Regions from separate parts of the Alteromonas sp. ABH4_453 genome, predicted to be linked through region 2. Evidence: predicted binding sites of a transcription regulator. Region 2 holds the regulator's gene; each other region holds the start of a gene.
The links. Region 2 encodes FNR, which switches genes on or off when oxygen is low (the NO sensors DNR and NnrR bind a similar motif). Its sites were predicted from a motif close to TTGATCTAGATCAA; they were not measured.

Region 1 (9,908 bases), on a different contig from region 2:
TAGAAGCTTCAACGGAAGCTGCGCATTTTGGTTTACGGTTAGATCAGGTTTTGGCTGATTTGTTCCCTGAATATTCTCGTTCTAAGTTAAAAACTTGGATTCAAGAAGGGAATGTTGCGGTAAATGGTGAAGTAATCACTGTCCCACGACACAAAATGCAAATGGATGAACTCATTACTGTACAAGCCGAAATGGATGTGCAAGTAACAAGTGTTGCGCAAGACATTGCGCTAGATATTGTTTACGAAGATGAGCACATCTTGGTAATAAACAAACCTGCTGATTTAGTCGTGCATCCTGGCGCGGGAAATCCGAGCGGTACAGTGCTTAATGCATTGCTAAATCACTATCCCGAAATTGACAAAGTTCCCCGTGCAGGCATTGTCCACCGTCTCGACAAAGACACTACAGGCTTGATGGTAGTGGCAAAAACAATACCTGCGCAAACGCATCTTGTTGACCAACTCCAGCGCCGTGAGATGAGCCGTGAATATGAAGCCATCGCACTAGGTACTATGGTTGCGGGTGGTATTGTAGATGAACCTATTGGCAGACATGCCACAAAGCGCACGCATATGGCAGTTCGCGAAATGGGTAAACCTGCGGTAACCCATTTCCGTGTTATTGAAAAGTTCCGTGCGTATACGCACCTGCGATTGAAGCTTGAAACCGGTCGTACACACCAAATTCGTGTACACATGGCGCATATAAAACATCCGCTACTAGGTGATCAGGTTTACGGCGGGCGTCCGCGTTTACCTAAAGGCGCATCCGAGGAGTTTATCGCAGCACTTCGTGGTTTCCAGCGACAGGCATTGCACGCCGCTCAGCTTTCACTATTTCACCCTGAAACTGAAGAATGGATGACGTGGAAAGCACCACTGCCTCAAGATATGCAGGACTTGCTTAAAGCAGTCAAAAAAGACACAACGGACAATCCGCAAGATATGCTCTAACTAGGGAGTAGGTTTTATGACATTGTCAGATGCAAATTCACCTATTTCATCTACGCTGGATTTGATTACGCCAGCGTGGTCTTGCCCTTCTAACATAGTCGCTTATACAACGACAAGGTTAGGGGGCGCTAGCATGGGGGATTTTGCAGGCTTAAATGTCGGCGCGCACGTGGGGGATGATCTCTTATTAGTTAAAGCCAATAGAAGCTTTCTCCCACACAGTGAAAAGATCACGTGGTTAGAACAAGTGCACAGCAACCACGTAGTGTCATTGCCAAGCGCTGATACCACCGCGGATGCAGCGTACTCTTCCTCTGTTTCACACTTTTGCGCTGTAATGACTGCTGACTGTGTGCCCATCTTATTATGTGATGAGAGTGGTCAAGAGGTGGCAGCAGTACATGCGGGATGGAAAGGGCTTGAGACTAATATTATCAGAAATGCGGTTGGGCAATTTAGCTGCGATGCCAATAAAATCATGGCTTGGATAGGTCCTGCAATAAGCGGTGCTTGCTATGAAGTAGACGCAAATTTAGCTAATAGATTTCGTCACATAGATGGCGCGATTGCCAATAGTAATAAAAAAGGGAAGTACTTATTAGACTTACCTCTAGTGGCACAGATGCAATTGCAGCAAACAGGTGTAGAAAATATTACTCAAAGTAATCTTTGCACTTACTCTGATGAGCGACGCTTCTATTCACATCGAAGAGCAAACCATCAAAACAAACGCACGACGGGACGGATGGTAAGCGTAATAGGGCTGCTTTAGATTGTTTAGGAAAAAAGGCAGCTGTTTTCAGTCTCATCAAACATTTGCGCTAAATCAAACTTCTTACAGTATTTGTTATCTTTTTGGCTAACTTTTCAATCTCATACTTGAATCGCAATTGAGCAGCCTACATAACTAGAACATAAAGAATACCATTACGCATAGATCATTACCCACTCTGCGAGAGTTAAAATGTTCGTAGTTGCGGCGTGTTAACGCAGGTATAGTTGTTCACTTATTAGGTTGAGATTATGAGACTAGACCGATTTACCAGTAAATTTCAGCTCGCGATATCCGATGCTCAATCACTCGCATTGGGGCGAGATCATCAATATATTGAACCTGTCCATCTAATGACCGCCATGCTGAATCAGCAAGGTGGTTCAGTACGCCCGTTGCTTGATCAAGCTAACATTAATGTTAACGCGCTTCGTTCTGCTTTGAGTCAGGCCATTGAACGCCTACCTCGAATCGAAGGCATTGGAGGTGATGTTCAGTTAAGCAAAGACAGTGGCATTTTACTTAATCTTTGCGACAAGATTGCTCAGCAACGAAAAGACGAATATATAACGTCGGAGATCTTCGTGTTAGCAGCCCTTGAAGATAAAGGGCGATTGGGTGAGATCCTTAAAAGTTTGAATATCACCAAAGACACCATTGAAGGCGCTATCGATGATATGCGTGGCGGACAGAAGGTGACAGACCCTAACGCTGAAGATGTGCGCCAGGCCCTTGAAAAGTACACTACAGACTTAACCGAGCGAGCGGAACAAGGCAAGCTTGACCCAGTGATTGGGCGTGATGACGAAATTCGTCGTACCGTTCAAGTTCTGCAGCGCAGAACCAAAAACAACCCCGTACTTATTGGTGAGCCTGGTGTGGGTAAAACCGCCATCGTTGAGGGATTAGCGCAGCGCATCATTAACGGCGAAGTACCTGAAGGCTTAAAGAACAAGCGCGTTCTTGCCCTAGATATGGGCGCGTTAGTGGCCGGGGCTAAATACCGCGGTGAGTTTGAAGAACGTTTAAAGGCCGTTCTTAACGAATTGGCTAAAGAAGAAGGCCGCGTCATTCTATTCGTTGACGAACTGCACACAATGGTAGGTGCAGGGAAAGGCGATGGCGCCATGGATGCTGGGAATATGCTTAAACCGGCGCTGGCACGCGGTGAACTTCACTGTGTGGGGGCAACCACGCTAGATGAATATCGTCAGTATATTGAAAAAGACGCTGCGCTAGAGCGTCGTTTTCAGAAAGTATTGGTTGAAGAGCCAAGCGTAGAGGACACTATTGCTATTCTTCGAGGCTTAAAAGAGCGTTATGAGCTTCACCACTCGGTAGACATCACGGATCCTGCCATCGTTGCAGCGGCGAGTTTGTCACATCGTTATATTAGTGACCGTCAATTGCCGGATAAAGCCATCGATCTTATTGATGAAGCGGCCTCTAGCATACGTCTGCAAATAGACTCAAAGCCTGAGGATATGGATCGATTAGAGCGCCGTATCATCCAGCTTAAGTTAGAAGAGCAAGCGCTTGCTAAAGAAACAGACCATGCAAGCCATAAGCGCCTTGAAATGATTGAGCTAGAGCGTGAGCAAGCAGAAACTAAGTATGCCGAGCTTGAAAAAGTATGGCTAGATGAAAAAGATGCCATGCAGGGCACCCAAACCATCAAAGGGGAGCTGGAACAAGCAAAGCTTGATTTAGAAATTGCTCGCCGAGCATCTGATTTGAATAGGATGTCGGAGCTTCAGTATGGCCGTATTCCTGAGCTTGAAGCCAAGCTTGAGCAAGCGGCAGAAAATGAAACCCGCGAAACCACGTTACTTAAAAATAAAGTAACGGACATCGAAATTGCTGATGTGCTCTCTCGTTGGACGGGGATACCTGTAGCGAGAATGCTAGAAGGCGAGCGCGAGAAGCTGTTGCGCATGGAAGATGTGCTTCAGAAACGGGTTGTAGGGCAAGAAGAAGCCGTTGAAGCAGTATCAAACGCTATTCGACGTTCACGTGCTGGGCTTGCCGATCCAAACCGGCCTATTGGCTCATTCCTATTTTTAGGGCCAACTGGCGTGGGTAAAACTGAGTTGTGTAAAGCTTTGGCCGGCTTTATGTTCGATACTGAAGATGCCATGGTGCGTATCGATATGTCTGAGTTTATGGAAAAACACTCGGTCGCTCGCTTAGTAGGAGCGCCTCCTGGCTATGTTGGCTATGAGGAAGGTGGCTACTTAACCGAAGCGGTGCGTCGCAAGCCTTACTCGGTCATTTTGTTGGACGAGGTTGAAAAGGCACATCCAGATGTATTCAACATTCTACTTCAGGTGCTGGATGACGGCAGGCTGACTGATGGACAAGGCCGCACTGTAGATTTCAAAAATACGGTTGTGATCATGACGTCTAATTTGGGTTCGGATATCATTCAAGATAACCATAACGAAAGTCAGTATGACGATATGAAAGCATCGGTGATGAGCGTAGTAGGGCAGCATTTCAGGCCCGAGTTCATCAACCGTGTGGATGATATTGTGGTATTCCACCCATTAGGCAAAGAGCAAATTAAGTCTATTGCTAAAATTCAGCTTGCCTCGTTGCGTGCAAGGCTTGCTGAAAAAGGGTACAAACTGACCTTGTCTGCCGCAGCCATGGACAAGTTAGCCGATGCAGGTTTCGACCCTGTGTTTGGCGCCCGTCCGCTTAAGCGTGCGATACAAGTGCAGGTGGAAAATCCACTCGCCCAGCAACTGCTAGCGGGCGAATTATTGCCTGAGTCCACTATTCGCATAGATGCAGACGAAAGCGGACTATTTGTAGTAAGCAGTTAATCAGAAAACCAAATCTTTAACTCAAAGGCACTGGAAACAGTGCCTTTTTTATTGCTTTGTTATTGCCTTGGCGCTGTCTTTTCCTTTACTTTATTCTGCTAAGTAATTTCAGCAAGAGTGTTAGGAGTCATACATGGAAACAGCCCCAATTGTTAACGCATTTAAACGCGTACTCGGGGAAAGCCACCTTGCCGTTGGAAAACGTCAAACTGAGCACTATCGCAAAGGATGGCGCTCGGGCGAAGGTGAGGCATTGGCCGTACTGTTTCCAAACACGCTCAAGCAATATTGGGAAGTACTAAAGGTTTGCGTTGAATATAATTGCATCATCATTATGCAGGCCGCTAAAACGGGTTTGACTGAAGGTTCTACACCAAGCGGAAGTGATTACGATAGACCTGTGGTGGTTATTAACACCTTAGCCATGGATGATATCGTCCTAATAAACGATGGTAGCCAGGTGTTGAGTTTTCCTGGTGCAACCTTGTTTAAGCTTGAGAAAATGCTAAAGCCCCTTGGCCGCGCGCCACATTCGGTGATTGGCTCTTCGTGTTTGGGGGCGTCTATTGTGGGTGGTGTAGCTAATAATTCTGGCGGCGCATTGGTTAAACGAGGCCCCGCTTATACGGAGTTGTCGTTATTCGCTCAAATAAGTGCTAACGGTGAACTAAAGTTGGTTAATCACTTAGGGATAGACTTGGGTGAAACACCTGAAGAAATTATCGGAAATCTTTATTCTGGCAACTTTCCAAAATCTCTACCTGAAACCAGTATGAAAGCGTCAGCCAGTGACTATGAAGAAATTGTTCGAGATGTTAACGCTAACACCCCCAGTCGCTTCAATGCCGACCCATCAAGACTTTATGAAGCCAGTGGCTGTGCGGGCAAAATTGCCGTTTTCGCCGTGCGCTTAGACACATTTGAAGTGCCTAATGAAGAACAAACGTTTTATATCGGTACAAACGATGCTGATGTTCTTACCCGTATCCGCAAAGATATTTTGTCGACGTTTAAACACATTCCCGAAGTTGGCGAATACCTGCATAGAGAGATGTTTGATATTGCGGATGTGTACGGCAAAGATACCATATTAAGTATTGAGCGTTTAGGAACTGATTCACTACCTAAAATGTTTGCACTAAAAGGGCGGGTGGATGCTGTGCTTAACAAACTGCCTTTTATGCCTCGCTATTTAAGCGACAGAGTTATGCAGTTTGGCAGTAAGTTTTTCTCTGACCAAATCCCCGCAAGTTTAAGAGCCTACCGAGACAAATACGAACATCATCTTATTCTTAAGATGAGTGATGGCGGTATTGAAGAGGCGAAAACACTTTTAGCCAAGCTTTTTAAAGAAGAGAAGCTTGATGGCGACTACATTACTTGTGACGAAGAAGAAGCATCTAAAGCCTTTTTACTTCGCTTCGCAGCGGCAGGTGCCGCGGTGCGCTATCAAATGATGCATCATAAACAAGTAGGGGATATTTTAGCGTTAGATATTGCCTTGCGCCGCAATGACGAATTTTGGGTAGAAGCGTTGCCTGAGCACATAGCCAAAAATGTTGAAAAGCCGCTTTATTACGGTCATTTCTTTTGTCACGTTTTTCATCAAGATTACATACTGAAAAAGGGCAGCGACCCCAAAAAAGTAAAAGCAGATATGTTGGCATTATTAGATAGTCGCGGCGCTAAATATCCTGCCGAGCATAATGTTGGGCATTTGTATAAAGCAGAAAGCACTCTACAGCAGTTCTACAGAGAGCTAGACCCTACCAATACCTTTAACCCAGGCATCGGTAGGATGGAAAAGCACAAACGCAATTGCTCGTGCTGTCTTTAGCTGCACGCGAAGAGAGCCTTATAGGCTCTCTAATAATGTTCTAGCCTGCGGACGTCGAAAGAATGGGCGTTCTACGTTTACTGCATACTCTAGCTCTTTTTTCGCTTCCTCAATTCTATTGAGTTTTGCAAGCGTGTAGCCAAGGTGATAGCGAATGTTAGGGTCGTTCGCGTCTCTTGCGAATGCGTCTCTAAGCATTTTAAGACTACCCTCATAATCTCCCTGTAGCGCTTTAATATGCCCAAAGGTGTCTAGTATTTTCGAAGAGTTAGGCTGCAGCTCATATGCTTGCCGCGCATAGTTTCTCGCGGTAACCAGAGACTTTTCGATATGCATTATCGCTAAACGATTAAAGGCTTCGGCTGGATTAAGTAGGTTGGGCTCTTCAATTAGCTCTTTATACAGTGCTGTTGATTCCTCGAACTCTTGTATAAAGAAAAGGTACTGAGCCAGCAGATTTTTCGCCAGCAAATTGTTTTCATTTTCGTTCACCAATTTGCGGGCAGTATTTAAAAATACATCAACGAACTGCTCGTTTAATGCGTAGTTGTAGATCGCAATAAATGCCTGTGCAAAAGAAGCGTCGACTTCTAGCGCTTTTTGGAAAGCGTTAATCGCGCTTTCGTTATTACCTTTATTTGCAGCTAATCTTCCTTTCAGAAAATGGTAAACCGGGTTTTGCTGCTGGTTTGCAGGAATAGTCGCTAACAACGACTCTGCTTTATCGTTTTTCTGTAAATCTAACAATAAGCTGGTATAGCGCAATGTAACAAATGTATTTGTATTGGCTATTTCGTACGCGCGAGTCATGGCGTTTAACGCGCCCTCGTTATCACCAATATTTCGGGCTTGGTCGGTATAAGCGATAAGCTTTCCAGCATCGTCGTTAATAAAGTTTCTTACAATGCTTAGCGTTTTTTCCGCATCTGCACGCTGATTATTTGATAGCTGAAGCGCAGCTTTACGAAGAAGGTAGTCAGCGTTGTCGAAGTCATCTTTAATGAGTAGGTCTAAGTGATACAGTGCGTTCTTAGTGTCGCCCTGTTGCTGATACAAAGAAGAAACGCGTTCCCTAGCACCGATATTCGACGGCGTAAGTGTTAGTAAATCGAGATAGATTTGCTTTGCTTCCTCTACCTTGCCTGCTTTAGTCAGGTTAAACGCTTTTAGCATCAACGTTTCATTATGCTGTGGTGACAAGGTAAGAAGTTCTTCAATCAATTGGTTAGAAGTTTCTACGTTGCCCAGGCGGCTTTCTGTCGCCGCCAAATTAAATTTTGCAGGAAAGAGGGTAGGGTTCTGCGCCAGCGCTTTTTCAATATTGGTTTTAGCTTCTTGTAACTGACCTTGTCTAATCAAAATGCCAGCTTTAAGGTTGTATACTTCAGCTTCGTCAGGAAAAAGCTTGCTTAGTAAATTTGCGCCTTTCAAAGCATTATCAAACTGCTGAGCCTGTAAGTTCATTAATGAATAAGTGAATAGAAAACCTGCGTTATCTTTGTAGGTCGGCAGATTTTTTTCAAGAATTGATAGCGCTTCGTCCTGTTTACCTCTGGCAGCCATCAATTTGATTTTAAACAGCTGAAGTTTGTTTTCATTCGGATACTTATATTCAAGGTTTTGCAACAAGCGCTCAGCTTTAAACGCTTTGTTTTGGCGAATAAACAAGTCACCTAGAAGAAGTGCTGAGTCAGGGTCTTCCATTAACGCATCTTGATGACGTTCAAGCAGGGCAAGTGCTTGTTTGTCTTGCTGTGTTGCCATGTAGACTTGGCTTAGCATTAATACAGCCTGGAGGTCATCAGGCTCCTGTTGCAAATAGCCATTAAAGTCTTTTGCGGCCGTTTCCATGTTGTTATTAAAGAAGTTTGTTAAACCACTTATGTACAGCAACATGGGTTGAGAGGTTATCAGCTCAGGGTCGAGTTGCGCCATAAAATCATTAAGCTCTTTTAGCTTCTCGTTATCGATAGCTTGCTGGTTGTCTCTACTTTGTAGCCAACTGTTGAGTAATATGGCTAACGGATCGTTAGGTGTATCCTCAATAATTTCATCAACGAATAGTTTAGCCGTATCATAGTCTTTCGCTTCTAAATACAAGTCAACTAGATTACGCAGGGCAATAGGGTCATCGCGGTTAAACGTCAGGGCTTTTTGTAAATGTGCGGTTGCGGCGTCTTTATCGCCTTGTCGGTATGCGAGCTGTCCTTTCAAACGCCATGTGATAGCGTTTTCTGGTTCTAACGACATGGCTTTGTTTATAAGAGACGTTGCTTTGGCTAAATCTTCATTTTGAAGGGCAATAGAGGCTAGACCATTAATAGCAGGCACGAAGTTAGGCGTACGGGAAACTATGGTGTTGTAGTCACGTAAGGCGCATTGCTCATCTTCCAATCTAATACAAGCTGTTGCTCGTATCATCAGCCACTCGCGCTCTGCATCACCCGACAGCTTGTTTAAATCAGAAAACTCTACAACCTCTTTGTATTTGTTCAAGAACAACCATGTGTTGCCAAGCGGCTCTGCAAGAAGGTTAATATCGGCACCCATTTCAAGCGCTTCTACGAACTCCATCTCGGCCGCGGTTAGGTAGCCGTTTATAAGCAGTATTTCACCCATTAGTATCTTTGCAGCTAGATTTTCAGGGTCTTTCTGTAAGCTATTTTTCAGGTGGATATAGGCTTCGTCGTACTCGTTTTGATTAAACGCAGTAAGCGCTTTTTCATAGTCCTCTGACGTAGTAGCAAAACTGTTGAAAGCGATTAATGAAGAGGCAACTGCAGAGACAACGGCGCGTTTTACAACACGCTTTTTATTATTAAAAAAATCCATATTAACCTTCAATACATAGCCAAGCTGCTGGCTGAAAAATAGCATAAAAAAAGGTGGCCTAAGCCACCTTATAAAGATACGTGTTTTCTAAGCGTTTTTAAACAATTAAACGCGACGCTTACGTCTGTAAAGCACAAGACCCAAACCTAAGCTCATTAGTGCTAGGGCACCTGGTTCGCTAACTTCTGTAGGAGGCTGCGTTGTTTTTTGCTCTAACCCAACAGTAAGTGATGAAAGTTTAAAACCTACATCGTTTATAGAGCCGCTTGCGCTTTGGCCGAATACAGTATTGTAGGCGCCAACAAGCCAATACTTAGCGGCGGTCAGTTTCTTTGTGAATGAAGATTCATAATAGTTATCTGAATTTTTTGTTTCGCTAATGTCGAAATGGCCAAGTGCCCCACCAATTACGGTGTCACTTACATCTGACCACGTAAAGTCACTAGTGCCAGTAAACAAAGCGTTCGCGCTTTTATAGTCGAGGCCAGCAACAGTGACATCGTTTGTCTCGCCGCCATCGTAGTAATTTGCAGAGAAAGTACCGCCTGTTAAGACGACTTCTTGGTCAAATGAAAGTAGGAGCATGTCAAAGTCTCTAGTTCCCCCATCCCACACATTATCTATCGAATGACTATCTTTATAGGTGATGCCTTGGTAGTAAGCTTTATCGGCATTTCTGATTC
Region 2 (9,908 bases):
GCGTAGAGCGCAGCTTCAAGAAGATGATGTCGTGCCAAACGCAGCGCATTTGGCGCTGGCTAAACTCGAGAAAGCTTTCGGTCACAAGATGATGCTAGTGACGCAAAATGTTGATGACTTACATGAACGTGGTGGCAGTGAATCGGTTTATCATATGCATGGCAAGCTACTGTCGGCGCGCTGTGCTATTAGCCAGCAAACTTTTGATTGGCGTGAAAGTTTTGATCACACGACAAAATGCCCATGCTGCGACAGAGTAACTCTTCGACCTGACATTGTGTGGTTCGGTGAAATGCCAATGTACATGGAAGAAATTTACGAAGCGCTTTCACAAGCCGATGTATTTATAGCGATTGGTACATCCGGCAATGTGTATCCCGCTGCTGGCTTTGTTCAGATTGCTAAAGAAAATGGGGCACATACAATAGAAGCGAATTTAGAGCCAGGCGTATCTAATGCCTTGTTCGACGAATCACTTACAGGACTAGCCTCGCACATAGTTCCGCAATGGGTTGATGAATTAATAACAAAATATGCGCTGTAGGAGGCGCAAAGCATGCAGTATATGAATGAATTTCTTACCATTGCATTGGTACATCTTGTGGCTGTCGCCAGCCCTGGGCCTGACTTTGCGGTGGTGGTTCGAAACAGCGTGGCTTATGGCAGACGTATAGCCATGTACACTAGCGTTGGTATTGGGCTAGCAATCTTATTGCATGTTGCTTACTCATTAGTGGGGCTTAGTGTGGTTATTGCAACTACTCCATGGTTATTCACCACGTTTAGCTATGCCGCCGCAACTTATTTACTGTACCTTGCGTTTGGTGCGCTTAGAAGCGGGCCTGTAAAGCAAGACCAAGCTGTTGACGCTGAAAAGAAAACATCCCACATATCGGCAAAGCGCGCAGTGTGGATGGGCTTTCTCACAAATGGGCTTAACCCAAAAGCGACACTTTTTTTCCTCTCGTTATTTACTGCAATTATTAGTATTGATACACCATTTACAGTAAAACTCAGCTACGGTATCTACTTAGCTATTGCTACTGGACTGTGGTTCTGTTTTCTTTCATACCTTTTAAGCACCAGTAAAGTAGCTGAGCTTATTGGTAAAAAAGGGTATTGGTTAGACCGTGCGATGGGTGTGCTACTCGTCGGTTTGGCTGCGAAATTAGTATTAGGTTAACGTTTGTTTACCATACAAACAGGCATTTGTTTTTGCGAATTGATATAATCGCTCTGATTTTTCAAAAAGAAAAGAGAGTTGTGTGAAAGACATAAACCAAGACCGCCTGAACAATACGTTGTCTAAACAGTATCAATTTGATACCAAAGGTCTATTGCGCCGCGCTGCCGGTTTAACAAAGGCAAATTTTTCATCATTACTGCAGGGAAGTGTTGTTCTATTTCTTACGTTTGTCGTGTTAGGTGTATTTGCTCAGCAATACATTACAATAAATGACGATGGAACCTATGTTTTTGAGCATCAGTCAATCATTGAAATTGTCGCAATCTGCATCGTTGCCCCGCTGTTGACGGGGTTGTACATGATGGGCGTTTTTGTCGCCCGTGGCACTAAAACTTCAGTATTTACCGTATTCCAATTTTTTCCCCTTATATTTTTGGTCGCGTTAACCCAACTAGTAAACAGTATTCTTGTTCAACTTGGCATGATGCTGCTTATAATTCCTGGTCTGTACTTTTATTTAGCGTCGTCTTTTTCCCTAATGTTAGTCGCTGATAGAAAGCTGACGCCAATTAGTGCGATTATCCTGTCCTGTCGCGTATTTAATGCATACTGGGCTCAAATCGCCAGCATATTTGGTGTGTTCTTTTTACTGTTTGCTTCAGTTCCATTAACGCTGGGGTTTTCACTTATTTGGGTATTACCTTTTTATTTTAGTATGATGGGCTTACTCTATCAGGAACTGATTGGCGAGCAGGGAGTGAGCACGGAAGCATCTGAAAACGATGTGAATGAGTCTAGCTTCGATGCATAAGCGTGAAACCTTTAAGATAGTCCTTATAACGCTGGGCGTTTTGGCGGTAATCGTCATCAATGCCATTATTTTTACAAAGGACGAGCCGGATATTTTAGAAATACCGCAAACGGTTGAAGCTAAAAAGCCGGTGCCTGACTTTTCTGCCTATACAGATGTAAAAGAGAAGAAAGAAGCGTTTTTTAACTATTTACGACCTGAAGTAGAGAAACAGAATGCTTATCTACTTACGTTAAGGCATTACGTGCAAACCCTGTACAGGAAGGCGTTAGCCAACGAGTCGCTCTCTGAAGAAGATATGGCGAGGCTTGAGTGGCTTGAAGAGGAATATCGAGTTAAGCCGACGCAACCGTTAAAGATGAAACTGTTGGCGCTGTTGCAAAAAATTGATGTTTTGCCTGCGGAGTTGGTACTTGTGCAAGCTGCAAATGAGTCGGCTTGGGGCACAAGCCGATTTGCAAGAAAGGGATATAACTTCTTTGGTTTATGGTGTTTCTCTAAAGGCTGCGGTTTTGTCCCAAGCCGTCGAAACGATGGTGCATCTCATGAAGTTGCTAAGTTTGATAGTCTTTCGCGCGCAACCTACACCTACATGAGAAACTTAAACCGCCATGACGCATATACAGATTTAAGAGAAATCCGTAGCCGATTGCGTGCGAACCAAATTCCTATTACTGGAGTTGCTTTAGCTGAAGGGCTAATGAATTATTCCGAGCGTGGAGCCGCTTATGTTGAAGAGCTTCAAACTATGATCCTATTTAACGAGGAGTTTTTATCCGAATGATACGCGCTGCTTTATTTTTTGCTTCATCTCTGTTTATAGGTGTTGGCAGTTCATCCGTAGCTGCTGAAACGATAGACGTTGAGTACAGCCGTTTCTACAGCCATGTTAAAAAACTAGACAATGAAGATACCCAAGCGCTTCAGTTTGCCTTTGGTTTTGTCCGTGTTGGCGAAGGGCGTTTATGTGCGGTTAATGAAGCATCTATTGTTACTGATAAGAAAACGATGCCTTTAGAGGTAACTGAAGAGGGGCGTTTTACTGTACCTACAGAGAAAGCACTGAAGCTGGCTAATGCACTGGTTCGAATTGACTTAGACGAGCGGGCTAACGTTTGTGATATGTCGGTGCAGCTTGAAACCAAAGCGGAATATCTAAAGCAGTATTACACAAAAGACGACCTTACTTTTTTGTATGGTCAATACGAAGCTTTCTTTAATGAAATGGGAAGCTTCTTGTCTTTCATGATGCCCTCGGTAAAAGGCTTGATGATTCAGTTTGATGACAAGAATTTAGACTTCATTACACCACAAGGTGTGCAAATTAATAATGGCGTGTTGCATCTAAAACAAGATTGGATCAACGACGCTAAAGGCTTAACGTTACCTCATGCGCCGCTGCGCGTGACCGCTATGGCGTCAAGTTAATCACCAGCTAAGGAATTGGGTATCAGGTAAGCAACTGATACCTAATTTGCTCTGCAACACGGGCGATGGTTTCTTCGCCTTTTGCGCACAGTTCTTCCGCCCTATGAAACTCCATGATACCTACATCAGTAAGCTGCGGTTCTATTAGTATATCTGGCGGGTCGCCGGCTAAACGTGAGCGAGTAACACGAGCCTGCAGTATTTCAAGTGAACTGCTCATAACGCTCATAATTCCCGGTGGGTTTCGCTTATTCACTTTAGCCGGTACTTCGGTAAATTCTTCTTCTACTTTTTCAATAACATCAGAGGCTATGCTTTCTTCGGTATTCACATCTTCAGAAGCATTGACTTGAAGCTGCTCTTCACTTTCTTCTGACGCTTTATCATCTTTACTATCAGGCGAAAACCATTGGCGCAATACGTTTTGGCTTTTAGTAAAAAAGTCTTCTGTTTTACGCTGGTTTTCCTCGTGATCCTGCCTTAATTTCTCCAAGCGAAGTGGACGAAAATCAGCGTTGAGGTTAACCGCAATCACGAAGTCTGCGCCTAACTGACGACATAAGTTCACGGGGACGGGATTAACAACGGCGCCATCAACTAACCATCGATCGCCATGTGCCACGGGCGCAAAGAGCGCTGGAATAGCGCACGATGCTTGAATAGTGTCGCCAATAGGACCTGAGTTAAATACCACTTCACGGCCGGTATAGAGGTCAGTTGCCACCGTCGCAAAGGGCTTCAGCATTTCTTCATAAGAAGAGACACAAAACTCGCTGGCAAGCTTGTCGAAAACTTTTTGGCCGCTAGCGATGCCACCGCGCCTAAGCCCAACTCCCATAAGCGCAAGCACTTGCCAGTCGCTAAGTGAACAGGCCCACTCTTTCAACCCTTCCAGCTTGCCACTTGCGTAGGCAGCACCAACATAGGCACCAATAGAGCATCCCGCTACAACGTCAACTTTTACGCCGAGTTTTTCTAATGCTTCAATGATGCCAATGTGAGTCCAGCCCCTTGCGGCACCGGCACCTAACGCAAGTCCAATTTTCATTTACTTCGGTTCCATAATGTTTATAACTTCAATAGTATTATTTTCAACACTGAAGTCTGTACTATTTTCTGTAGTGAAAGCAGGTTCATCGAACCCGATATCTCCATCTTCTACGGGACCGTCTTGAGTGGCAATCGATTTAAAGTCATAAAGGTTACTGTCTACAAGGTGTGAAGGGGCCACGTTTTGAAGCGCACGGAACATCGACTCTATACGACCTGGGAAGCGACGGTTCCAGTCTTGAAGCATTGCTTTGATGTTTTGGCGCTGTAAATTTTCTTGTGAGCCACAAAGGTTACAAGGAATAATCGGAAATTCAGCGGCCTGAGAATATTTCTCGATGTCTTTTTCTGTGCAGTACGCCAATGGACGAATAACGATGTGTTCACCGTTGTCGCTGACTAGCTTTGGCGGCATAGACTTAAGCTTTCCACCATGAAACATATTGAGGAAAAACGTTTCTAGCATGTCGTCGCGGTGATGACCTAATGCAATTTTAGTCGCACCTAACTCTTTTGCCGTGCGGTACAGAATACCACGGCGCAAGCGAGAACAGAGAGAGCAAGTCGTCTTTCCCTCTGGAATTTTGTCTTTAACAATAGAGTAGGTGTCTTCTTCTACAATTTTGTAGTCAACGCCAATGCTTTCTAGATATTCAGGCAAGATATGTTCTGGGAAACCAGGCTGCTTTTGGTCAAGATTAACCGCAACGATATCAAAGTGAATAGGCGCAATCTTCTTTAAAAACAATAAAATATCTAGCATGGTGTAGCTGTCTTTACCGCCAGATAAACACACCATTACTTTGTCGTTGTTTTCAATCATACCGAAATCGCCAATGGCTTTACCCACATTGCGGCGAAGTCGTTTCTGAAGTTTGTTGAAGTTGTACTTTTGCTTACTTTGCGCAGCATTTAATGGCGACGCGTCAGCACTGTTTGTGCCTAAACTCATAATTAACTAGCTTGGTTTGTGATAAAGCCACCATTATACATTAAAGCGGCTTTTCGAGACCATGCTTGTGAAGTTAAATTTGTTGGTGACATACCGTGTTGGCCGCTAAGTAACGGCAAACACGGGCTATGAGGTACTGATGAAAAGATTACACCGACAACGGCGACACAAATCCATCTGGCTTAATAGCAAGCACATCGCAATTGAGTTCGTCGATCACGTGTTCTGCAGTGTTACCAATTAGGGCCGCTGAAATGCCCACACGGCCAACGGTACCAATAACAACCAGTTCTGCATCCAGTGTTTTTGCCACTTGCGGGATAACTTTTTCAGGCAAGCCTTCTTTCACTACACATTTGTCTTCTGGAATACTGTATTTTAGTGCGTGGCTGCGCATTTCTTTCAAATGATGGCTTTTTACCGCGTCATGATAGGTGTCGGGGTCGAATTCAGGTACTTCTATCGCGATATTAAGTGGAGTAGAAGGGTAACTGTTGACTAAATTTACGCTGCCTTTCAATAAAGAGGCGTAGTCGTTAGCAATAAGGGTGAGCTTATCGTTTAGTGCGGCATGTTCATCGTCTTCACTGCCTACGTTTACTGCAGCAATAATCTCTCCGCCTTCTGGCCAGTCGTGCTCTTTAACGAGCAACACTGGGCGAGGGCATTTACGCATTAAGTGCCAGTCGGTGGGAGTGAAAATAACAGAAGCAAGATCGTCGTGCTTTTTGGTTGCCTTTACTACTAAATCTATCTGATTGTTTAGGGTGTAGTAAATAATCGATTCATACGCGCGATTATTCCATTCTACAACGATATCAGTTTCAGTGAATCCTTGTTCTCTTAAGTGGGTGGCAAGCCATTTTGCATGCTCCTTTGTGACTGCATCGCGCATTGACGCGCGCTCATCGGGGCTAAGCATGGTCGTCATATCATAAGATAAGTCGTATACCACCATCATGGCGGTAACTGAAGCGCCTGTTTTTGAAGCGAGTTCATAAGCACGGCTTAGTGCAGGTTGGTTATCGCGCTCGGCATCTACCACGGCCAGAATTCGTTTACACTCAATCATAACGTCCCCCTAACTACGAAATTTAGTAGTGGCTGTCGAAATCGAAGCTTTCTAATACTAACTATAAACGACATTGGGAAAAACGTAAGTTGTTTTAGATCAAGAATTTTACGAGCCGACCATGAGTGAATTTAGTGATTTGAATAAAATAAGGCGCAACCGGCGTGGTGCTGAAAGGTTAGATAGGTGGCTAACACAGGTCACAAAAAAGCGCGCTTAGTGCGCGCCATATTTAACACTTAAAAAGGACTAACCGCAGACAACGCTTGGGCCGTTAAGCGCCGCTAGTTTGGTGTTTAGTCTATCGAAATCCAAAATAGTAATAAGCTTGCCGTCTACTTTTATGATGTTGTCTTTTTGAAAACGGCTTAACAGACGACTAATCGTTTCAATCGTTAACCCTAAATAGTTTCCAATTTCGTTGCGCGTCATGGTTAAGTGGAATTCTCTATGGGAAAAGCCACGCTCTTCAAAGCGCTGAGAAAGATGTGATATAAAATACAATAAACGCTCTTCTGCGGTTCGCTTGTTTAAAAGCATGATCATGTCGTGATCTTGTTTTATTTCAGCGCTCATGAAGCTCATGATTTGGTGGCGCAGCTTAGGAAATTGCACTGACATTTCGTCGAGGGTCTCGTAGGGAAGCTCACACACCATGGCAGTTTCTAACGCAGAGGTATAGCTTTGGTGTTTGTTCTCTCTTAATGCATCGAAACCGATAATGTCACCAGGAAAGTGGAAACCGGTAATCTGTTCTTCACCTTCGGTATTAGTCACAAATGATTTAAATGAACCGGTTCTTACTGCAAATAAAGAACGGAATTTATCACCAGTTTGAATCAGTGTGTCACCTTTATGAAGCGGCTTCTTGCGTTCAATAATATCGTCAAGAGATTCGATTTCTGTTTTGTTTAACGCCACCGGTAAACACAGGTGACTGAAACTACAGTTTTGACAGTGAATAGAAAATTGGCTTCCTTTGCTCATAATGCACGCTCTATAAAAGAATACTCGACAATGATACACCCATTTTTAAACGATTGCGCCATGGATAAGATAAGCGGCATATATGGCCATTATTACTGCAATAATTTGTCTAAAATGGTTATGTTGAAAACTTCGAACAATATATTGGCTACCAGCGCTTGCGGCGAGCAAGGTGGGTAATGTACCCAAACCGAAGAAGAACATAATACCAGCGCCTTCTAGCGCATTACCCGCCGCGAGAGACCAGGTAAGTGTGGAATACACCAAACCGCAAGGAAGCCAACCCCAAATAAAACCATAAGGTAACGCACTGAATGGGGTCTTAAATGGCAAAAAGCGCTTTGAAAGCGGCTGGACTTTAGAAAATAGGCCTTTACCCGCATTTTCCAGCACCGTTAAGCCAGTCCACCACTTCCCTAAATAACACGCCAGTAGAAGCAACATGATTCCGCTAAGTAGGGAAAGGGCATAGTTGGCAAGAGGTATATAATCTGCTGCAATTTTTCCAAGTGCCCCGGTTATTGCTCCGGCGATGGTGTAGCTCACTATACGTCCCATGTTATAGGCAAGGGTATAGGGTAATGCTGAAGCGCCTTTAGGCGATACCATCCTTAGCGCAGCGACAATTCCACCGCACATTCCCACACAGTGAACTCCGCCGGCTAAGCCGATAAGAAACGCAGAGAAGTAGTTAATCCCTTCCATGTGGCGCTTGGCTTTTGTCTACTTTACTGTCTTGAAGTTGCTTGCGTTGCTCAGCTAGCTTTTTTTCTTCTGGCGGAAGATCATCGTCAAACAGTATGCTATAACCTTGGCGATCTAAATCTTCAAATTGATTGGTTTTCACCGCCCAAAAGAATATCACGATAGCGACGGCAACAATGATGATGGCGATTGGAATTAGTACGTAAATAATACTCATGCTATTTGCTCAAAAGTCGCGTTGAGTTTGTGACCACAATGATACTGCTTAACGACATACCAACAACAGCCATCCACGGTGAAAGTAAGCCTGATACGGCGAAAGGTAAGATTAAAACGTTGTAACCTACCGACCAGCCAATATTTTGCCTTATTTTTTGCTTCACTTGGTGCGCAGTTCGAATAAGTTCTGGTACAGAAAGCAGCTGATCGCCAAGCAGTATCACGTCGGCGGCAGTTTTAGCCACGTCTGTGGCATTACCTACTGCAATTGCCACATCAGCGCTGGCAAGAACGGGCGCGTCGTTAATACCATCACCCATCATCATCACTTTCGCGCCAGATTGCTGCATAGCTTGAACGGCTTCGTACTTTTGCTCAGGTGTTAGGCCACCTTTAGCGGTCAAAATTGGCAATGGTGCGGTAAGCGCATTAACGTTTTGCTGTGTATCACCACTTAAAACGGCGAGGGTATGGCTTGCAGCTAATATATCGAGAGTTTCTTGCGTATCTTCTCTTAGTGAATCCTTTACTTCATACGCCGCCATAATGCGCCCCTTAACCGTGAGAAACACGTTAGCTGAAGGGAATTCATCAATGAGTTTTATCTGTGATTCGTGAACGCAGAATGCTGCAGATCCCATAGAAAACAAGGTGTCATTGATCTCACCGCTGATACCGCCTCCTGGCGTAACGGTAAAATTAGTTACTTTGTGTACCGTATTATCGATAGCGTCAGCACTGCCGCTAGAGGCAGTATTCTCTCTAGCTCTATCATCACTAAAGGTGACACCGTCACTAAAGGCTTTGGCAATCGGATGTTCAGAGCGTGATTCCAAAGCGCGGGCGATGGAAAACGCGCTGTCACTATCTACGCCGTCAGCATACCAGGCGTTTGAAATAGTGAATTTACCTTGTGTAAGCGTACCGGTTTTATCTAGTGCAATGGTATCGATGTCGGTAATTTGCTCTAAAGCATCGGCGCGTTTTAGTAAAATACCTTGTCTGTTTAACTTTGCCATAGCGCAGGTTAACGCTGATGGCGTGGCCAACCCTAATGCGCAAGGGCAGGTTGCAACCAGCACCGATATGGTGATCCAGAATGCCTCGTCGCTACCCTGATACGCCCAAAAGCCATAGGTTAACGCCGAAATCAGCAATACCGCGGTAACGAAATAGCGAGAAAAATTATCGGCTATCTGCGCTGCTTTAGGTTTACTCGCCATGGCACTTGCTTGCAGTCGTACAATTTGATTCACCAGCGCATTTTTAAGGGTCTGCGTAACCGTAATGGTTAGCGTACCATCTTGACAAACCGTGCCGCCGTAAACCGGGCTACTGTTTGACTTACGCACGGGGTTAAACTCGCCGGTAAGCATAGATTCGTCAACCGCTGCGTTGCCGTCGGTTACCACCCCATCAATGGGGACTGTTTCACCAGGCTTCACTAGCACTACGTCGTCAATTTTTAGCTGCTTAGCCAGACACTCGGTTAGGCTGC
Region 3 (9,908 bases), on a different contig from region 2:
ATTGAGCTGCATTAATGAATGAATATCGGTAAGAAAAGCTGATAAATTTACATCTTTAATATTTAACTCGAGCTTTTCTGCCATTATCCGTGACATATCGAGAAGGTCATTTAACAGGCTTAACAAGTGTTTCCCGTTAGAGTGTATGATTGATAACTCTTGCTGAAACGGGCTGTTTCTAGCATCGTCAATCAAAAGCTCCGTATAACCTAAGATAGAGGTGAGGGGAGTGCGTAACTCGTGACCTAAGTGCGCAAGAAATTTGTCTTTCGCCTTATTCTTTTGCTCTACTTTGTTACGTTCAATACGCTCATTCTCAATGTCGCGCCTCACCATGGCGTAGCGAATAGTGCGCATAAAGCGTGGCGATTCAATTTCTGATTTTTGCAAATAATCTGCGGCCCCAGCGCGCATGACCATCTCATCTACGGTAGCGTCTGATTGCCCGGTTAATATCACCACAGGTAGTCTAAATTGATTTGATTTTAGAACACTCAAAACATCAATGGCATTTTCAGCGCCCAGCAAATAGTCAAGTAAGCATAGATCAAAATCTTCAGTCTTGAGCGCTTCCACGGCATCAAGGCTGTTTGTCACCCAAGTTAGCTCGAACTTGGGTGACTCACACTGTTCTAGATAGTCAGAAGTTAAGAAGTAATCATCTTCGTCATCTTCTACCAATAGAATTTTTATAATCTCTGACATCTAGTACCTCTTTTACTCGTGTGGCAGCTCTACAAACTCAATCCAATAACGTCCTAAAGCACGCATTAGTTCAACTAAGCCTTCAAAATTAACCGGTTTAGTGATGTAAGAGGCGCAACCAAGATCATAACCGCGAAGCATGTCTTCTTCTTCCTTAGATGTTGTTAGGATAACAACGGGGATACTTCGAAGTTTGGGGTCATTTTTAAGTTCTTGAAGTGCCTCACGGCCATCTTTTCTTGGCATGTTTAAGTCAAGTAAGATAAGGCTAGGACGAGGGGCTGCAGCAGGGTCGGAGTACTTCCCCTCGTGACGGAGAAATTCCAACAGCTCTACGCCGTCTTCGACACAAAACAAATTGTTTAAAACGCGACTTTCTTGCAGCGCGTCAACGGTTAATAAACGATCATCCTCGTCATCGTCAGCCATCAAAATATTAATTGGTTGTGTTTGTTTACGCGTCATTGTGTTTCTCCATTATTGTTGTTAGAGCCAAACGGGTCGCTCTCTACAGGCATTATTATCGAGAACGTTGCTCCTTGCCCTGGTGAGCTAAGAGCAGTGATTTGCCCATTGTGTCTTTCTACTATCCTACGGCAAACAGCAAGCCCAATACCTGTGCCTTTGTACTCGCTTCTTCCGTGAAGGCGCTGAAAAGGGGCAAAGATTTTCTCAGCAAACGATTGCTCAAAACCAATACCGTTATCTTTAACCGTAATTTTTATCCAGTCGTATTCATCTGACATCAGTATGTCATGAGTGTCTGACTCGGATGCTTTTTCGGCGTTTATGTTGACAGCAGGAGTTACACCTTCACTTTGGAATTTAAGTGCGTTCGATATTAAGTTTAAAAACAATTGCTCGAGCTGTGACTTATCGCCTCGTATAACGGGCATATCGCTTACATTGATTTCTGCTGATGTTTCATCAATGGCGATTTCCAAATCTCCGAGTACGCTTTGCATGGTATTATTTAGGTCTACCTCATCAAACTCTTTACCGCGAGTAGAGACGCGTGAAAATGCGAGAAGGTCTGAAATAAGCATAGACATACGCTCTGCAGCGTTTAGCATACGCGCTAGATAATCTTTGCCTCTTTCGTCTATTACGTCATTGTAACCAGACTCTAAACGGTTTCCGAAAGCCCTTATCTTTCGAAGCGGCTCTTGTAGGTCGTGCGAGGCAACGAACGCAAAATCTTCCAACTCTCGGTTACTGCGTGCCAATTCGTCGGAATAAACACTTAACTCTTGTGTTCTCTCTTCAATTCGAGACTCTAAATCTTCATTCACAGATTCGAGATCTGCCTGATATTTCTCATGTTCTCGAGAATTAATTTTTAAAAGTAGAAAAACAGTTACGATAAGCAGCAACGTAGTAGCTGATGAGATAATCAAGGTGTTTACCGAATCTCTTCTTAAACTCATCAGGTTTGCTAAATGCGTGCCTTGCATATCTCTTTCAGAGCTGTCAATTTCACGAAACAGCGTTTCGAACCGCTTGTATAGCTCTATGCCTCTATCGCTTCTTACTGAGTTAATAGCCTCTCGCTCTCTTCCTTCTCTAACAAGTTCAACAACCTCTATAACTTCATTTACTTTCGCTTTTGTCAGCTCAAGCAACTCCTCGATTCTCGCAGACTGATTGCCAATGTCAGATGAAAAAGAGCTGACTTCTACTTCATCCATTAATTCGCCGATTACCCCGAGTGTTTCGGTATAATCCGTAAGATATTCTTCGTCGTCTGTGAGCATGTAGCCACGTTGACCAGACTCAACTCTCAATATAGCTACATGCAAGCGATTCACTGCATTGATAACGCGATTAGTAGTAAATAGACGCGCTTCCAATGCAGAAAGGTCGTTAAGCGTGCTTACCACATAAAAGGAATTTGCTGTCATGACAACGATGACCAGAACGACCAAAATTATCCAGCTGTATAACGAAGACAGAACTTTAGTAATCATTTACTCATTCCGAAACATTCTCACCCAACTCAGTTGTCATATCAGAAAGGGTGTGACTGCAGTCTTTTGCACTGCTTATTATTTTATCCAATGCCGCCAACGCCTTTTCGGGCGGGACGTCTCCATTTAGTGCCATTTTAACTAGCTCAGCCTGCATAGATATTCTATTCAAAGGTTTTCGAGCGTCGTGTACGAAAACACTTAGTTGAGAAAATTCTTCACCAGTCATGTCGAATACCTCTTTTATTCGTCTTTACTAAGGTCACCATAGGCATGAAGACGGTTGTACAATGTTTTGGTACTTATACCCAACATTTCAGCCGCCGTTGTCTTGTTGCCACTCACTTTTTCCAGGGTGGCGTAAATAAGCTCTTTTTCTACATCTTCAATGGTTCTTCCCGCTTGTAATGCAGGTGTTGTACTTTGCTTTTGCGCAAATGGAGATTCGATAGTTTTAGGGAGCTCAATTTCGCTTTTTTCTGGGTCACTCATAATAGCTGCGCGGTGAACAAAGTGCCTTAATTCACGAACATTGCCCGGCCAATCATAAGCTTGAAGCGTATCTAGCTGGCTTTCTTCCCACTTGAAATTCGCGCCGTTCTCTTTGTTAAATTCGGCAATGAAAGTTTTAGCTAGCAGAGGAATGTCTTCTTTTCTGTCGCGTAGAGGTGGTATTGTTATCGGAAATACAGCAAGCCTAAAGTAAATGTCTTCACGCAGGACTTTGCTTTGTGCAATCTCTTCCATAGTTCTATTTGTGGCTGAAACTACACGGCAGTTAACAGGGATTGTTTTCGTACCACCTACTCGAATAACGACTTTATTCTCTAGGACCCTCAATAGGTTTGGCTGCATATCAATGGGCATTTCTGTAATTTCATCTAAGAAAAGGCTGCCACCCTCTGCTTGCTCAAACACGCCTTCTTTACGACCTACCGCACCAGTAAATGCCCCTTTTTCATGGCCGAATAGTTCACTACCAATTAATTCTTTCGAAAACGCACCACAGTTAGTGGCGATATAAGGCCCTTCACTTTCTGAAGCGCGGTGAATTGCAGCTGCAACAACTTCTTTACCTACGCCACTTTCGCCTAAAAGCATAACGTTAGCGCTAGTTTTGCTGACCCGTGAAATGAGTTTGTACAACTCTTTCATCACGGGAGACTCGCCAATAAGCAAGTCGAAATGCTTTTCAATCTTTTCTTCAGCTGGCGCTTTTTGTTTTGGTTTTTTACTCAGTACCGCCTCGATTTCTTCACGCTGTATTGGCTTGACGAGATAATCGACTGTAGGTCCACATAAGCCTTTTATAACGCTTTTGACTGACGGATGGCCAGTAATTAGTGTTACGCGAGGTCTCTTAGGAAGTGCATCAAGTTCATTGAAAAGATGTGCGCCGCTTCCATCGGGCAACATGAAATCTAGCAATACGTGATCGAAGGTTTCTTTTTCGAGCCAGTCCCGAGCCTCTGCTAACGTAGCGGCAGTAAGAACGTCGTGGCCCAAAAATTCAATAATTGTACAGGCAACTTCAGTAAATTCGGCGTCGTCATCGACTAAGAGTACGGTTAGCACGTGGATGTCCCTCTTTCTCTGTCCATAAAGAATATGGAATAAAATCAATATTATAGTTTTATCATAAATAACAAGGAACAATAACAAAAACGCACGGCATCCGTGAATGTTTCCTTGCTTTAATCGTTAAATTTTAGGTAGCACGCATACGGGAAACGCATCATCGACGTAAATATGGTTAGGCGGTGACTTTTTTAGAGCGTCGACGTTGCCAATCGATGTGAAGATGATTAAGCGTATGGGTTAGTGCAAAGTGTTACTAATTTACATGGTACTGCAAAAAGTATTCCCACACGCTTTTTGCAAGAGCTGCGAAACACCTATGGCATATTTTTCGCACAACCTTTAACAAGTAAAGTTTCGCTAATAAGTGATGTGAACAACGAAGGATTTTAGCGCGTTTCCAGTGTAGAGCGCGCTTTGAAACTACCGAGACAAAACGAAAGTCAAGTCAAAGGAATTGAAAATGTGGGCAAAAACAGCTGGAAGATCAATGACTTTGTCCGAGCTGCTGACAAAGATGCAGCCAAGAGCAAGTCAGAATTTATTCTATTTTGCTGATTTTTGGGAAGTGATGGAAAAGCGCGGTTTCGGCCCTATGTTGGCGCTTCCATCATTTATCGCTTGTACGCCTATAGGCGCAATACCCGGTGTCCCTTCACTGACTGGTGTGACGATTTTACTCATCTCATTGCAAATTTTACTCGGTAGCAGACACCCTTGGCTGCCTCAAAAAGTGATGGATATTCACTGTGAAGCGGATCAATTAAGAAACATCGTTGAAAAGGTTAAACCTCACGCTGCAAAAATAGATCGCTTTCTCATTCCTCGTTGCTTTTTTATGAGGCAGCCCGTGTTTCGTTCTTTGATTGCATTGAACTGTGTAGGTTGTGGCCTTGTTATGATCCCCCTTGAACTCATCCCCTTTATGGGCTTTATACCTGCACTAGCAGTCCTCATAATGGCAGTTGGCATGGCCACCGACGACGGTGCGGTGGCTTTGATAGGCGTGACAATATCGGTATTTGGGTTCGTGCTAGGCTTTGAGCATCTACCGGGAGCGATTAGTTAAATCTACATTTATTAAGAGCCGGAATCTATCATGAAATCTGAGGTGGGTAGGTTCATGGTTTGGTATCTCAATTCCCCTATGAATGTGCGTGCTGCTGGTCCTAATGTGTCCCCATCTTCGAAAGAAAGATATAGTAGGGCTTTTCGTAATGCTGCATTGTTATCTAAAGGAAGGGGTACCAGCGTACCATTTTCCAGTTCTTCTTTTATAATTGCTATAGGTAACCAGGCAAAGCCTAACCCTTGAGCAATGATATCTAACGATGTTCTTACGTGGCTAACCGTCCACCGCTGTTCCGCTCCGAGCCAACCTACATCTGCCTTGCGCTCTGCTGAAGAGTCGCGAACCACAATTTGACGATGGGTTTTAAGGTCTTCTAGTGTTAGCGTTCTGTTTAGTTGGTGCAGAGGATGGTCGGCATGAGCAACAGCGGCAAACTCAATTTCGCATAAATCCTCACTGAACCCATTTGGGAAGACAAAAGGGGAAATGCCCAAGTCCACTTTTCCACTAGCTAGTAATGCATTAGCACCGCTTAGTACAGTTTCCTCTATTTCAATGCGCAATAAAGGAAACTCTGCTGAGACCTTGGCTAAAACGTTATAAAGTAACTCAGAAGGGAAAATAATATCTACAGCAATACGCAGTGTTGTTTCTGTTCCAACTTTTAAACTGCTTGCTACAGCTTCTAGCTTGTGAGCCTCGTTGAGCAAAAATGACGCGCGTCTGTACATCAGTTCACCTTGAGGTGAAAGCTGTACTTTACGGCCTATATTTTCAAACAGCGTTACGCCGATAGCGTTTTCCAGCTTTTGAACCGCGTGGTGAACGCTTGATTGACTTTTATGTACTTCAGCTGCGGCTTGATTAAAACCCCCGGCATCTACCACGGCCTTAAACATACGCCATTGTTCTAGTGTAGATTTAAGCATACATCGCCCTTCATCTTTTAGTTGACCTTCTTATATCATACACATCTTGCGCAAGTCATTTTTCGTAGGCTTGGTTAATGGTTGGTACTGAACAGGTTACGACTGATACTTTGTCATATCCCATGTTCATTAACTGTTCTGCCGCTAACTTCGCACGAACGCCAGACGCACAGTGAACATAGAGTGGTGTTGTGGCATCTTGAAAACGTTCAAGTGCTTGCATCTCTAAAATACCGCGCGGAATATTAAGCGCAGCGGGAACAGGGTGGTCTGTAGCTTCACTATTTTCTCTCACATCGATAAGAGCACCATTATTTTGTTTTAACTCATTTGCTGCCTGTTCAGCAGTCACACAACGCATGTCAAAATTGATGTTTTCAATACGCGTCTTTAAATCAATCAACATAATCCTTCCTTAAAAATAAATTTGCACAAATAAATCAAAATAAGAAAAGGCTAATGTAAGGCTTGTGTATTCAACTAGACAATAAAAATAACTGAAATTCATCGCATAAAATGGCAAGTCGGCAGAATGTCTTATACTTTAGTATAGTTAGTAGATAAATTAGTGCCCAGATACTTTACACATAGGGAGTGCTTATGTCCGAGGATATGGCAATAGGTTCAGAAAATATAGTGGAACACGCTGTGGAAGCTGAAATCTTTCTAAAGCAATTCGCAAACAAAACTCGTTTAATGGTACTTTGTTCACTATTAGACGAGGAAAAGTCGGTAACTGAACTACTAGAAGTAGTCAACGTTTCACAGCCCGTGATTTCCCAGCATCTTGCTTTATTACGAGAGTCTAAAATGGTGGCTACGAGAAGGGAAGGTCAAACAATCTACTACCGCCTTGCGGATGAACGGGTTAAACGTCTTATTGCGTTAATGTATGAATTCTTCTGCTAGCAATACTTTATTCTTTCATTACACAAACACAATGTCCGCGGTCAAACGGACATTGTACGGTCAATATGACTTCTAAAAGCTCTACGTAAACTACTTATCGACTTGCTTGCAAAGCATCGCAATGTAATCGTCTTCTGCAATTCTGTCGCTATCTACTTCTGGCCTATTAATTAGTTCATCATGACTTAGCTTAACTTCAACACTATGTGCGGCCCAATCAATACTTTTTATATCATGTGGCATCAATACTAAATGTTTTCCACCTGGAAGCCAGTTATTCGTATCGACTACTAGCATGACGATTTTCCAATTTCGCGAATCAATTATAAAATTGCTGATGTGACCCACGTTATCGGTGGTAGTAGCAACTTCATAACCACCTACCTCACCAACAGCTCTCAAGTGATTGCTGGTCTTTTTGGGGTGAAGCATTTCTGACTCATCAGTCTGCTGCAACTGAACAAGCTCGTTAGGATGTGCAAATTCACCCCATGCTCCAGGCCCTATCCAGTAGTACCCATACCCAAAGTATTTAAAGAGGTTTTCCTCGTATTCCCGAGAGACGGGTTTATGTTCGTCTATCGAAGGGCTATTTTTTAGTTTTTCAACCGTCATATTTACATCGACGGAGCTTGTCTCACTGTCTAATTTTGTCACGGCGATGGGAGAAATGACCACTTTTCTGCTCAGCGGAAGCCATGTATTGGTATCTGCAACCAAGTAGCGTACGGTAAATGTCTCATCGTCAAAAAGAATATCCCGAATACCGCCTACTTTATCGTCCACGGCATGGATAGAAAAATGAGTAAGCTGATTTGAACTAATGATCATCGTTGCGCCTCCTTTGCTTGGGCTCTTTGTGCAGAGCAACGGTTAACGTAGATAAACGTCGCTCTTTATTACTCTAAGTTTAGACATTCCTTAACCTTTCACCATTTTGTTCTTGGTTAAAGTTGATTGAGATCATTACGGTTTACAAACAAAAAAGCTCGCATTAAGCGAGCTTTAACAGGAGAGTGCTTTCTAGGCGACATCAAACTCATCATCAGAAAAATCATCGTCGTAATCCGACTGGTTGCTAGCACTGCTATGAAGCGTGTAAAAGTGCTTTTTACCCCTAGCTAACCTGACGTACTTTGCCCATGCCTTTTCTAGGTTAGTAGCCGCTTCAACTTTACCATTGATGAATTCGACGAAGTGTTTCTCATCTTCGCTTTCTGGTAATAGTTCACCACTTTCAAGTCCTAACAAGGTCTTTCCGTAATTTGTTAGAAGATCGGCTTCAGTAATGCTGAAGTCACCTGATTTACGGAAACCATACGGAAACTTCTGACGGTCGATATAAGGTTTTGCTGATAGTCGAATAGCTAAACTTTTCATGTTGTACCCAACGTATTGTATTGTTCAGCGCACTTTTAAAATAATTAAAAACGAAGATAAAACAAAAGATTTTTCTCTTATCAATAAAAAATTTTTAAGAGCTTAAAAAGAAAATGAATTTCGGCAATTTTGTTTAGTTAATAAACAGCACTGCCATAAGGTAAGTAGAGTCACGCGATTTTTTTAAAGGTTTGAATTTAAATTAAAAATTAGTCTTTTTAAACTCTAAATGTTTTAGCTTAATGTGATGATACAAGCGTAATAGAAACGCGTGTGCTAGGTCTATTATATTTTATTGAGTACGTAATCAAAAATTCTTGTCGCTACGATGATTAAAATTCGTTTTCCATTTTACTACTTACGATAATAATTGAGGTGTGTTAACAACCCAGAGAAGTCAATGAGTAAAGACTATCGTTACCAGCGTGATGAATGGGACTCGGTAGAAGAGGAAGATTTTCACGCTAAAAAACCAAGCTCCAAACGTCAAAGTACGGTAAAGGAGAAACAGAAGCGTGACTTGCAACGCCGAGATAAACAGCGTCGCCTGCACCAAGAAGAGTATTAATTCAGCGAGTTGGTGAAATTTTATTTAAGCGCACCGCATTAAGCGGTGCGTTTCTGTGCTTTTGTGTTTACTTGCCGTATGATCTGTGTCAATTTACGTCTACTTTGATTCGGTTGTTCAACAAGCATGGATATACGCTTTCTCACCACCTTTATAGAGGTGGCTAAAACACGTCACTTTGGTAAAGCTGCGGAAAACCTTTACCTCACTCAATCTGCCGTTAGTGCACGAATAAAGCTTCTTGAAGAATATTTTCACACCACGCTTTTTATAAGACAGCGCAATAGTATTCAGCTTACACAGTCAGGTGAAAAGTTGCTTCCCTATGCTAAGCAATTATGCGCTACGTTGAATGAAGCGAAGCAAGAACTTCAAATTCAGTCTTCTGAATATGTCGTGTGTGGCGCAACACAGCTTGCCAGTGAATTGCTGTTGCCTAAAATGCTTAGCCATCTTCACAATTCATTTCCTGATTGGTCGATAAAGGCAGAAGTTTTAACGCTTGATACTTTGTCTCGTCAGCTTCATGAAAGGGTCACAGATCTCTCATTTTCCACCGAGCCACTTAAATCTGAAGAGGTGAATAGCGATGTCTTATTAGAGCATGAGCTGGCGCTGTTCCGTATTGGAGAGGGCAAAGAATCTATAGATGCTGCAGATTTTGTAGCAATAGATTGGGGCGCTAAAGCCAGAGACTGGCTTCTTACTACCTATCCGCAACTTCGCGATGCCAAGTTAAGGACGAACTCGTTAAATTTAGCGCTGAATAATCTACAAAGTGAAGGCGGTATAGCTGTACT

Region 1: the regulator FNR is predicted to act here: its motif matches at 1,773-1,786, upstream of clpB (ATP-dependent chaperone ClpB).
Region 3: the regulator FNR is predicted to act here: its motif matches at 8,114-8,127, upstream of ACXAGV_RS11365 (PRC-barrel domain-containing protein).

The regions. Positions count from the first base shown of each region.
Region 1 covers NZ_JBSWXP010000001.1:3,437-13,344, reverse strand. The annotation lists gene rluD (23S rRNA pseudouridine(1911/1915/1917) synthase RluD) at 1-956, shown strand, start outside; gene pgeF (peptidoglycan editing factor PgeF) at 973-1,728, shown strand; gene clpB (ATP-dependent chaperone ClpB) at 1,980-4,556, shown strand; gene dld (D-lactate dehydrogenase) at 4,690-6,393, shown strand; gene prsT (XrtA/PEP-CTERM system TPR-repeat protein PrsT) at 6,412-9,270, opposite strand; gene xdp1 (exosortase-dependent surface protein XDP1) at 9,331-9,908, opposite strand, start outside.
Region 2 covers NZ_JBSWXP010000008.1:23,397-33,304, forward strand. The annotation lists gene cobB (Sir2 family NAD+-dependent deacetylase) at 1-544, shown strand, start outside; gene ACXAGV_RS15860 (LysE family translocator) at 557-1,183, shown strand; gene ACXAGV_RS15865 (YciC family protein) at 1,266-1,997, shown strand; gene ACXAGV_RS15870 (glucosaminidase domain-containing protein) at 1,990-2,781, shown strand; gene ACXAGV_RS15875 (DUF2987 domain-containing protein) at 2,778-3,425, shown strand; gene ACXAGV_RS15880 (patatin-like phospholipase family protein) at 3,448-4,473, opposite strand; gene ttcA (tRNA 2-thiocytidine(32) synthetase TtcA) at 4,474-5,427, opposite strand; gene uspE (universal stress protein UspE) at 5,576-6,499, opposite strand; gene fnr (fumarate/nitrate reduction transcriptional regulator Fnr) at 6,749-7,486, opposite strand; gene ACXAGV_RS15900 (sulfite exporter TauE/SafE family protein) at 7,532-8,191, opposite strand; gene ccoS (cbb3-type cytochrome oxidase assembly protein CcoS) at 8,178-8,408, opposite strand; gene ACXAGV_RS15910 (heavy metal translocating P-type ATPase) at 8,410-9,908, opposite strand, start outside.
Region 3 covers NZ_JBSWXP010000005.1:134,318-144,225, reverse strand. The annotation lists gene ACXAGV_RS11410 (response regulator) at 1-705, opposite strand, end outside; gene ACXAGV_RS11405 (response regulator) at 718-1,170, opposite strand; gene ACXAGV_RS11400 (sensor histidine kinase) at 1,167-2,672, opposite strand; gene ACXAGV_RS11395 (hypothetical protein) at 2,677-2,901, opposite strand; gene ACXAGV_RS11390 (sigma-54-dependent transcriptional regulator) at 2,916-4,247, opposite strand; gene ACXAGV_RS11385 (exopolysaccharide biosynthesis protein) at 4,714-5,319, shown strand; gene ACXAGV_RS11380 (LysR family transcriptional regulator) at 5,331-6,251, opposite strand; gene ACXAGV_RS11375 (rhodanese-like domain-containing protein) at 6,307-6,657, opposite strand; gene ACXAGV_RS11370 (ArsR/SmtB family transcription factor) at 6,852-7,160, shown strand; gene ACXAGV_RS11365 (PRC-barrel domain-containing protein) at 7,251-7,991, opposite strand; gene ACXAGV_RS11360 (MaoP family protein) at 8,184-8,540, opposite strand; gene ACXAGV_RS11355 (hypothetical protein) at 8,941-9,108, shown strand; gene ACXAGV_RS11350 (LysR family transcriptional regulator) at 9,235-9,908, shown strand, end outside.